2 regions of the Brachybacterium sp. P6-10-X1 genome follow, and region 2 is predicted to be linked to the other one. Evidence: riboswitches for the same ligand, from Rfam matches in the RefSeq annotation. Region 2 holds a riboswitch; the other holds the start of a gene.
What was found. Region 2 has a riboswitch for thiamine pyrophosphate ahead of thiM (hydroxyethylthiazole kinase). Riboswitches for the same ligand answer to the same signal wherever they lie in the genome.
Positions count from the first base shown of each region.

Region 1: it holds a riboswitch for thiamine pyrophosphate, as region 2 does, so the genes downstream of both, BH708_RS08220 (YkoF family thiamine/hydroxymethylpyrimidine-binding protein) here and thiM (hydroxyethylthiazole kinase) in region 2, are expected to answer to the same signal.

Region 1 covers NZ_CP017297.1:1,796,625-1,801,533, reverse strand. Annotated here, with positions in the region: gene BH708_RS08235 (helix-turn-helix domain-containing protein) at 1-972, shown strand, start outside; gene BH708_RS08230 (MBL fold metallo-hydrolase) at 1,256-1,981, shown strand; gene BH708_RS08225 (protein-L-isoaspartate O-methyltransferase) at 1,991-2,566, shown strand; TPP riboswitch at 2,661-2,770, shown strand; gene BH708_RS08220 (YkoF family thiamine/hydroxymethylpyrimidine-binding protein) at 2,810-3,535, shown strand; gene BH708_RS08215 (ECF transporter S component) at 3,532-4,167, shown strand; gene BH708_RS08210 (ATP-binding cassette domain-containing protein) at 4,157-4,909, shown strand, end outside.
Region 2 covers NZ_CP017297.1:1,934,598-1,939,506, forward strand. Annotated here, with positions in the region: gene thiD (bifunctional hydroxymethylpyrimidine kinase/phosphomethylpyrimidine kinase) at 1-404, opposite strand, end outside; gene thiE (thiamine phosphate synthase) at 397-1,122, opposite strand; gene thiM (hydroxyethylthiazole kinase) at 1,119-1,958, opposite strand; TPP riboswitch at 1,950-2,047, opposite strand; gene BH708_RS08890 (calcium:proton antiporter) at 2,484-3,740, shown strand; gene BH708_RS08895 (dienelactone hydrolase family protein) at 3,842-4,591, shown strand.

The sequences.
Region 1 (4,909 bases), 140 kb from region 2:
GGCGAGTTCCTCCGCCGCGCACGCGCCAGCCGCGAACCCGAGCAGACCGGGCTGCTGCCTGACGGACGGATCCGGCGCGTGCCCGGCTTGCGCCGGGAAGAGGTCGCCCTGCTGGCCGGGGTCTCCACCGACTACTACACGCGCCTCGAGCAGGGCAGAAAGCTCACGCCGTCGACCCAGGTCGTCGACGCGCTGATCCGCGCGCTCGATCTCGACGAGGCGGGCGAGGTCTACCTTCACGCCCTCCTCGATGCCGCCAGCGCTCCCGCCACCCGCACGCGCCCTATGGTGCAGCGCGCGCGGTCGGGGCTCCACCAATTGCTGGACTCCTTCACGACGCAGCCAGCGCTGATCCTGGGGCGACGCACGGACGTCCTCGCCTCCAACACCCTTGCTCGAGCCCTGTTCGCGGACTTCGATTCGATGCCCGCCTCTCATCGCAACTACGCCCGCTGGATGTTTCTGGACGAGGGTGCTCGGAGCCTGTTCATCGACTGGGAGGATCAAGCTCGCAACGCAGTCGAAGCACTGCGTCTGGACTCCGCCTCGGCGTCCGACGACCGGGGCCTGCACGAACTCGTCGGAGAGCTGTCCATCGCGAGCCCCGAGTTCCGGCGCTGGTGGTCCGCACACCGCGTGCATCAGCGCACCCATGGCGTCAAACGACTCGACCATCCCGTGATCGGCGAGGTCTCGTTGCAGTTCGAGAGTCTGTCTCTCCCTGGCGACGCCTCGCAGGTGCTGTACATCTACACGACCGAGCCGGGCAGCGATTCGCAAGCGGCGCTCGCCCTGCTCGCGAGCTGGATCCAGAAAGCCCCGTCGAAGGCGTGTGCACACCGGAAGACAAGTCCCGGTCAACGCACACTCACGACAGCCGTCCAGCTGTCGCTCCGGGGTATACCCCAGCGGCGCACCCAGTCCTCGACGTCGCCACGGTCCAGAGCAGGGTCCTCGCCGGGCATGTCGTGACGGATCTGTCTGCCGTGCAGCGCTGACCACCTCGACGTGACGTCCGGAGGACCGGTTCCCCGGTCGACCGGGCGCCGGTGGCACGAGATGCGATCGCTGCTGTGCGTGAATCAGCCGGAGAATACTTCTCCCTCGAACGATGCCGGTCCTCGGCCCCTTCGCACTGATGCCTGCGTCCGCTGATGCCTGCGTCCGCCGATGCCTGCGTGCCCCGAGCCCTCGCGTCCCGAGGCGAAGCGCGTTAGGTTCGACGTGTCCGAGTCCACCGATGCCGGAGGCAGCGATGAAGATCCGTCACCTCGTCCATTCCTGCCTGCTCGTCGAGACCGCCGGGAGACGACTCCTGGTCGATCCGGGCGGCTTCAGCGGGCAGGCCGTGCGGGCGCTGGGCCTGGGGATCCTCGGCGGCCTCGACGCCGTCGCGATCACCCACCAGCATCCCGACCACCTCGACCGCGCCCTGTTGGCCGAGGCGCTCGCCGCGAGTCCTCGGGCGATCGTGATCGCCGAGCCGGAGACCGCGACGCAGCTGGCCGAGCCGGCCGAGGACGCCCCGGCCATCGGCAGTGAGCGTCTGCTCCCGCTGAGCGCCGGGGTCGCCCACGAGTTCCCGCCGGTCGGCGAGGACCCGGCCCTGAGGATCAGGGCCGTCGGCGGCCAGCACGCGATCATCCATCCCGACATCCCCCGGGTGGGCAACACGGGCCTGGTGCTCACCGCCGGGGACGGCCCACGGCTCGGCATCACCGGGGACTCCCTCGAGCCGGTCCCCGAGTTCCACGGGATCGACGTGCTCGCCTTCGCGGTCGTCGCGCCGTGGTCGAAGATGTCCGAGACCATCGACTTCCTGCGCAGCGTCCGCCCTGTCCTCGCCCTGCCCGTGCACGAGGCGATCGCCAGCGACGTCGGCCGACCGATCTTCCTGCGCCAGTCCACGAACCTCGCCCCCGGGAGCACCGAGGTGCGCGACTGGCCGGCCGACGGCGTCGTCGAGATCCCCGCAGGCTGACGGATCGTCATGGGACGCGACGACGCCGTGGAACTCGCCTTCCGGGCGGTGCAGCGGGCCCGGTTCCTGCCCGAGGACCAGCGCGATCGGGCGGACCAGGACGCTCCGCTCCCCATCGGCCACGGCCAGACGAACTCGCAGCCCTTCACCGTCGGAGCCATGCTCCGGTTGCTCGACGTCCCGCCCGGCGCCAGGGTTCTCGACCTCGGATCCGGCTCGGGGTGGACGACGGCGCTGCTCGCGCACCTCGTCGGACCCGACGGGAGGGTGATCGGCGTGGAGCGCCAGGAGGCGCTCATCGAACCGTCGCGACAGGCCCTCCTCGCCGACGACACCGCGGGCGTGGCGGAGATCCGGCTCGCCCGCCCGGGTGTGCTGGGCGCCCCAGAGGACGGCCCCTACAACCGGATCCTGGTCTCCGCCGAGGCGCGGCAGCTCCCGGACGACCTGGTCGAGCAGCTGGCCGACGGCGGGGTGATGGTGATCCCGGTGGGCCCCACGATGCGCCGCGTCGAACGCCGAGGGGACGAGCTGCGGGACACCGAGCACGGAGCGTTCCGCTTCGTCCCCCTGGTGGAGGACTGACGAGAGCTGACGAGGACTGACGGGGCGCCGGCGGCTTCCCGGTCGCAGCGGCGGCGGACGGTCTGTGCGGCGCGCTCCGGCCGGCGGTTACAGTGGCCGTGTGCACGGGAGCCCGGTGAGCCGGGCTGAGAGGGAGTACTCCGACTCCGACCGTAGAACCTGATCCGGATCATGCCGGCGCAGGGAGTCTCCGCAGGGCGAGAGCCGCTGTGCGTCCGTGCCGCGTCGTGAAAGGCACGGATCGTGACCACCGCTGCTGCTGCTGCATCGTCCGCTTCCCCCGCGTCCTCCGCCGCCCCGGGTGAGGGGTCGGCTTCGTCCGTCTCCGCGGACCCCGCCGAGTCCCCGCTGGGCTTCGGGGTCGGTGCCCGGGTCACTGCCGGCGTCATGGCCGACGACTACGCCCGGATCCTCGGCGAGACGCTCTCCGGTCTCGACGAGAGCTCGCTGGTGCGCGAGACCGGCGACGTCTCCACCTACGTCGGAGGTCACGAGGCGGACCTCCTGCGCTGGCTGATCGACCTCGGCGAGGGCCTCGCCCGCACCGAGCACCACGCCACGCTGACCGTGCACCTGTCGCGCGGCTGCCCTGGCGAGGTCGTCTGCGAGCTGCCCGGCGGCGCCGGACCACGACGTGCCGAGGTCCCGCCCCCGCGCCGGACCGGACGCTTCGCCACCGCCGAGTGGGCGCTGTACCCCTTGGCCGACCAGGACACCGGGGACGGCACCGCCCCCGATCACATGCGAGACATCTACGCGGCGATCGACCATGCCCGGGAGCTGGGCACCTTCCGCGGCTCCGAGCACTTCGTGACCCGTCTCGAGGGCGACCTCGGGGACGTCCTCGCGACCGCGCTCGCCGGTTGGGTGCTCGTGGGACGCGGCGTCCAGCACGTGACCAGCCATCTCACGCTCAGTCTCAACAGCCCGTCGCACGAGGTGCGCGATCTCGGTCCGGGGACGCGATGAGCGCCCCCGCCCGTGCACGGATGGACCTGCGCGAGATCGTGCTGATGGTGGTGCTCGGCATCACCTTCGGCTTCCTGTACTGGGTGTTCGTCCAGGCCTGGAACGGTCTGGCGATCGCCATGGGTCCCGCCGGCGACCTCGCCCAGCACGTCCTGGCCGGGTCCTGGCTGCTGGTGGGGCCCGTCGCGGTCGCGATCATCCGTCGGCCCTTCAGCGGCGTGATCGCCGAGGTCCTCGCGGCCGTGGTCGAGGTGGTGTTCCTCGGCAGTCCCGTCGGCCCGCTGCTGCTGGTGTCCGCGGCGCTCCAGGGCATCGGCAGCGAGCTGCCCTTCGCGCTGACCCGGTATCGCCGGTTCGGATGGGGCACCTTCGCCGTCTCCGGGGTGCTCGGCGCCGGTCTCGTCTTCTTCTGGACCGCGCTGCGCATGGGCTGGTACGGGCAGGACATCCTCGCCCTGCGTCTGGGTATGCAGGTCCTCTCCGGCCTCGTGCTCGGCGGCCTGCTCGCCAAGGTCCTGGTCGATGCCCTCGTGCGCACCGGGGTGCTCGACAACTTCGCGATCGGCGCCGCGCGCAGGAGCACCGGTTCGCAGGGGTCCGAGGACGCCGCCCCCGCTCGCCGTGTCCACTGAGGCGCCGTCGGCGTGCGGCGGCGCACCGCACGTCGACCGCGCCCCTGCGGTCTGCGCGGATCACGGCGCGGCCAGCGCCCACGAGAGGTCGGAGGACGGGGACGGGGGCCGGCCGCTGGTCCGGGCGGAGGACGTCGAGGTCATCCTCCCCTCGGGGGACGGCGTCGGGCCCTGGACCGGCACCATCCGGGCGGGCGAACAGATCCTCCTGCTCGGGCCCTCCGGCGCGGGGAAGTCCACCTTCCTGCTGGCGCTGGCCGGCGCCGTGCCGTCCCATGTGCGCGCACGCCTCCGCGGACGGCTGCGGATCGACGGGCGGGACCCGACGGCCGACGGGGTCGTCGCCCTGTCGGACGTCGTCGGATATCTCGGGCAGGACCCGGCCGACGGTGTGTGCCTGCCGGACGTCGCCGACGAGATCGCGCTGCCGCTGGAGAACCGGTGCGTGCCCCGGGCACGGATCGGGACGCAGGTGGCCTCCGCGCTGCGCCATGTCGCGGCGGGGCACCTGCAGCCCCGGCGGACGCGCGATCTGTCCGGCGGCGAGCTGCAGCGCGTGGCTCTCGCGGCGGCGACCGTCGCCGGCCCGAAGCTGCTGCTGCTCGACGAACCCACTGCGATGCTCGATGCCGACGGTGTGGCGGCGGTGCGGGAGAGCCTGGGATCGGTGGTCGCCGACGCCGGGGTGGCGACGGTGCTCGTGGAGCACCGGCTCGACGAGTGGGCGGGGGATCGAGGGGTC
Region 2 (4,909 bases):
GTGGCGACCATGACGGGGTCGAGCACGAGGCGGCCGAGATCCTCCCTCCGGCTCTCGAGGGTCTCCGCCACGGCGGCGATCACCTCGGCGGAGGCGAGCATCCCGATCTTCGTCGCATCCAGCGGGATGTCGTCGAGCACACTGGTGATCTGCCGCGCGACGTCCCGCGGGGCGACCGGGATCACGGCCTGCACTCCGAGGGTGTTCTGCGCGGTCAGCGCCGTGATCGCCGAGGTGCCGTAGACGCCGAGAGCGGTGAAGGTCTTCAGATCGGCCTGGATGCCGGCGCCCCCACCGGAGTCGGAGCCGGCGATGGTCAGCGACGTGGGCGGTCGCATGACGGGGCGCTCCGGGGACGGGGACGATTCCTGGGGCGGGGCGGTCGCGCCGGGTGCGTCATCCACGACGGATCCCCTCCTCGAACGCGGCGAGCAGCTCGGCGGCCGCCCGCTCCGGGTCCGTCGCCGCGGCGATGCGCGAGACGACGCAGACGCCTTCGATGCCGGTGGCCGCCAGCTGCCCGGCCAGCACGGCATCGATCCCGCCGATGGCCACGGCGCGCGGAAGGTCTCGACCCTGCGCTCCAGCCGTCCGACGGGCCGCGGCCCACGGGGCGAGGCAGGCGGCCAGCCCCTCGAGGCCGAGCGGTGCGGCGGCGTCGGTCTTGGTGTCGGTGGCGCGGATCGGGCCGATGCCGAGCATGTCGGCCGACCCGTCGGCCAGCGCCTCCTCCACCTGGTCGGGAGTCCCGGCGGACACGCCGATCATGAGGTCCTCGCCGAGGATCTCGCGGGCACGGGAGGGCGGCACGTCGTCCTGGCCCACATGGAGGTGGCAGCGGGTCTGCTCGGCGACGGTGAGCCGGTCGTCGACCACCAGCGGGATCTGCGCCGCACGGGGCCCGAGCTCTGCCCGGAGCACCTCGCGACACTCGCGGACCAGCGCCACCAGGTCGGCATCGGTGGCGTTCTTGTCCCGCAGCTGGATCATGCCCGCCCCGCCGCGGACGGCTGCCAGCACCACAGCAGGCACGGCGTCGATCCCGCCGGACAGCTCCGAGTCGGTGACGTGGTAGAGACGCAGGTCGGTGGCGTGGGCTGCGCGCAAAGAGGGTCGCATCATGCCGTCGCTCCGGCCGGGCCCTCCTGGATCTGCACCAGGGTCACGACATCCTCGGGAGTGAGGGTGTCCAGGGCGTCGAGCCAGGCGACGGCGAAAGTTCCGACGCCGCGGGCCTCGCGGGCGGCGACGGTGCCGGCGGCGCCGAGCAGGGCGTGGGCGGCCAGCACCGCGTCGTGCGCGGTGAGGTCGCTGCCGCGGAGGGCGCCGAGCAACGCCGCGCAGACCGCGCCGAGGGAGCAGCCGGTCCCGATCACGCGGGGCATCAGGGCGTCCCCACTGGTGAGGACCGTGGAGCGGTCGGCGGAGAGGATCGCGTCGCGCTCCCCGGAGACGGCGATCACGGCGCCGCTGCGGCGGGCGAGATCACCGCCGGCGCGCAGGACGCCCTCGACGGAATCGGTGGCGTCGACGCCACGGCCGCCGGCGCTATCGCCCGCCAGGGCGGCGATCTCGGAGGCATTGCCGCGGATCGCGGTGGGTCCGAGGGCCAGCAGCTCGTGGGCGAGCGGGGTGCGCACGGGCAGGGAGCCGACGGCGACCGGGTCCAGCACCCACGGTGTGCCGGCCTCCGCGGCGGCGCGGGCCGTTGCGGGCATCGCCGCAGCCTGGTCCGGGGACACGGTCCCCACGTTGATCAGCACTCCGTCGGCCGCGCCGGCGAAGACGGGCGCCTCCTGGGGATGGTCGACCATCGCCGGGGCGGCGCGGACGGCCAGCAGGACGTCCGCGGTGATCTGCTGGACCACGGTGTTGGTGAGGCACTGGACGAGGGGGTCGCGTTCGCGCAGGACCTCGAGGGCGTGCCGGAGTCGGATGCCGGGCGTGCTGGCAGTCATGGGTGACGATCCCTTCGCAGGCGTTGACCAGGGCAGGTTCGACGGGTGTGCTCTCAGCCGTCACCTCGACGGCACCCCGTGTCACTGGTCGGCGACTCTAGCAGCAGCCCGATACCTGCCGACCCCCGGCACGGGACCGCCCGGTCGTCGACCGGTGTGCCGACCGGCGTGCCGCGTGGGGCCGAGCGGTTCCTGCCCGGGTGTCGACCGGATCCCGGCCCCTACCGGTCGGGCGCCACCCGTGAACACATGACGCTTCCTTGACCTTTTTTTGACTATTTGACAGGCTGTCCCGAGTGCCCGCACACCACGGGACCGAAGACGTCTGTCAGGGGACCTCGGCGCGGTCCGGTCACACGACCGGCCGCGCCGCGGTGACGGTCAGGTCGCTCACCAGCGCTTCCCCGCTCCGTCCCCGGTCGCTTACCGTGGGAGCCGCGCCGCCCTCGGACCGGTGGCGCCGTGGCCGGGACGACCCGGCCGACGGGACCCCGGCGAGGACGGCCTCGGAACAGGACGCCACCCATGCCGTCACCCGACCGCTCCTCCGCTCCCACCGGTCGCACCCTCATCGCCGCGATCCTCACCCGGGACGCGCTCTCCCGCCTCGTGCTCGGCTGGGCCTCCGTCGCCGCCCTCACCGCGCTCGCCCCGGATCCGGGGACGTCCTCCGGCACGGTCCTGCTCCTGCTGCTGGCCGCGATCGTGGCGGTCATCATCGTCGCCGCGGGCGGCGTCGTGCAGCAGGCCGAGGCTCTCGCGCGCCGGCTCGGCGACCCCTACGGCACCCTCGTGCTGACGCTGTCCATCGTGGTGATCGAGGTGGTGCTGATCGCCGCCGTGATGCTCGGGCCCGGCGAGCACACCACCATCGCCCGGGACTCCGTGATGGCGGTCTCGATGATCATCCTGAACCTGGCGCTCGGGATCTGCGTGCTGGTGGCCGGCATCCGCCACGGCGACCTGCGGGCGAACCGCGTGGGTGCCTCGACCTACCTGGTGCTGCTCGTCGCCCTCGGCGGTCTCGTCTTCGCCCTGCCGGCGCTGATCGGCCGCGGCGGATCGTTCACCACGGTCCAGGCTGTCGTGGTGGTCGTGGTGGTCGTGACGCTGTACGGGTTCTTCCTGTGGCGGCAGGCCGGGGCACAGGCCGGGGATTTCCAGGAGATCGAGGTGCCCGTCGGCACCGCATCGCCGCGCACCACCGCGTCGCCGGCCCGCCGCGGCACAGCCTCGCCGGCCCGCCGCGGCACAGCCTCGTCGGCCCCGGCCGGCGCCGAGCCCTCCGCCTCGGACGCCGCCGGGATCACGCAGGTGCTCGCGACCCATCGCGCCGAGCTGCTGTCCCGGACGGCCGTGCTGGTCGCCACCGTGCTGCCGATCGTGCTGCTCTCCCATCACATGGCGTCCCTGCTGGACGAGGGCCTCGCGCGGCTCGGGGCTCCCGCAGCGCTCGGCGGGGTGCTCATCGCGATGATCGTGTTCACCCCGGAGACGATCACCGCGGTCCGGGCGGCGCTGGGCGGGGAGATCCAGCGGGTGGTGAACCTGTGCCATGGCGCCCTGGTCTCGACCTACGCCCTGACGATCCCCACCGTGCTGGTGATCTCGCTGCTCACAGGTCAGCAGGTGGTCTTCGCCGAGTCCGGTGCGAACCTGCTGCTGCTCGGGGCGACCTTCGCGGTCTCGGCGATCTCGGTCGCCGCCGAACGCGTCACCGCCGTGCACGGCGCCGTCCACCTCCTGCTGTTCGTGCTCTACGCGCTCGCACTGTTCGCCTGACCCCTTCCTCCCCGCGCGGGAGCGAGAACCGGGCGACCGCCGCACGTCGCCGAGGATCGGCCGACGCCGCGCGACGGGAAGCACCCGGCTACGCTCGAGGGATGAGTGCGACGACGTCTCAGATCCCCACCGATGCCGGTGACCTGCCCGGGCTGCTCTGGCTCCCCGAGAACCTCGAGCAGCCGGTGCCCGGCCTCGTGGTGCTGCAGGAGATCTTCGGACTGTCCCCGTACATGCAGCAGCGCTGCGCGGATCTCGCGGCCCTCGGGTATGCGGTCCTCGCCCCGCAGCTGTTCGCGCGCCTTGACCCACCGGTCGTGGGCGTGGAGGACGGGGACGACGCCGAGGCCTGGCTCGCCGAGGGCATGGCCCTGGCCGAGCGCCTGCCGTGGGAGCGCGCCGAGGCCGACGCCCTCGCCTCCCTCAACGCGCTGCGGGCGCAGGGCGCCGTCGAGACCGAACGGGTCGGCGTGATCGGCTTCTGCTACGGGGGCGGCCTGGCCTTCGCGGCCACCGCTGCTGCGACGCTCGAGGGTCGCGCCCCCTCGGTGCTGGTGAGCTACTACGGCTCCGCGCTGCCCTCCCTGCTGGAGCAGGCGGCCCATGTGAGGGTGCCGAGCCTGCACCACATCGGCACCGCCGACGACTTCATCCCCCTCGGGACGGCCCAGCAGATCCGCGAGGCGGTCACCGCCGGCGGCACCCGGGACCAGGTGCGCTTCGAGCTCCACGAGGGCGCCGGCCACGCCTTCGACAACCCGCATCCCTTCGTGCATCACGCGCCCGCGTCCGAGGAGGCCTGGCAGCAGACGGTCGGCTTCCTCGCCGAGACCCTGCCGACGCGGCCCTGACCCGACGCTCCCGATCCCCGCCCCGCCCCACGCGCCATCGACCCGGCCCGCCGCCGACCCACCCCGGTCGGCCGGCCGCGAACGCCCGGCCCCATCGGGCCCCACCCCTCGACGACGCGGAAGCCCCTCGTCGACGACGTGCGCCAGGTCATCCCCGACCGCCCTGCGTGCCGCGGACATGCGCACGTGATCGAATAGTTATCTCCAGATTGTCGGACAGTCCGGACATCCGATCGGTGGTGCGAGCCCTGCGCTCGTCATCCCAGGCCATACGGCTTTCCAGAACGTCTCCGCTCTGCTATCACCCCCTCCCGGGCA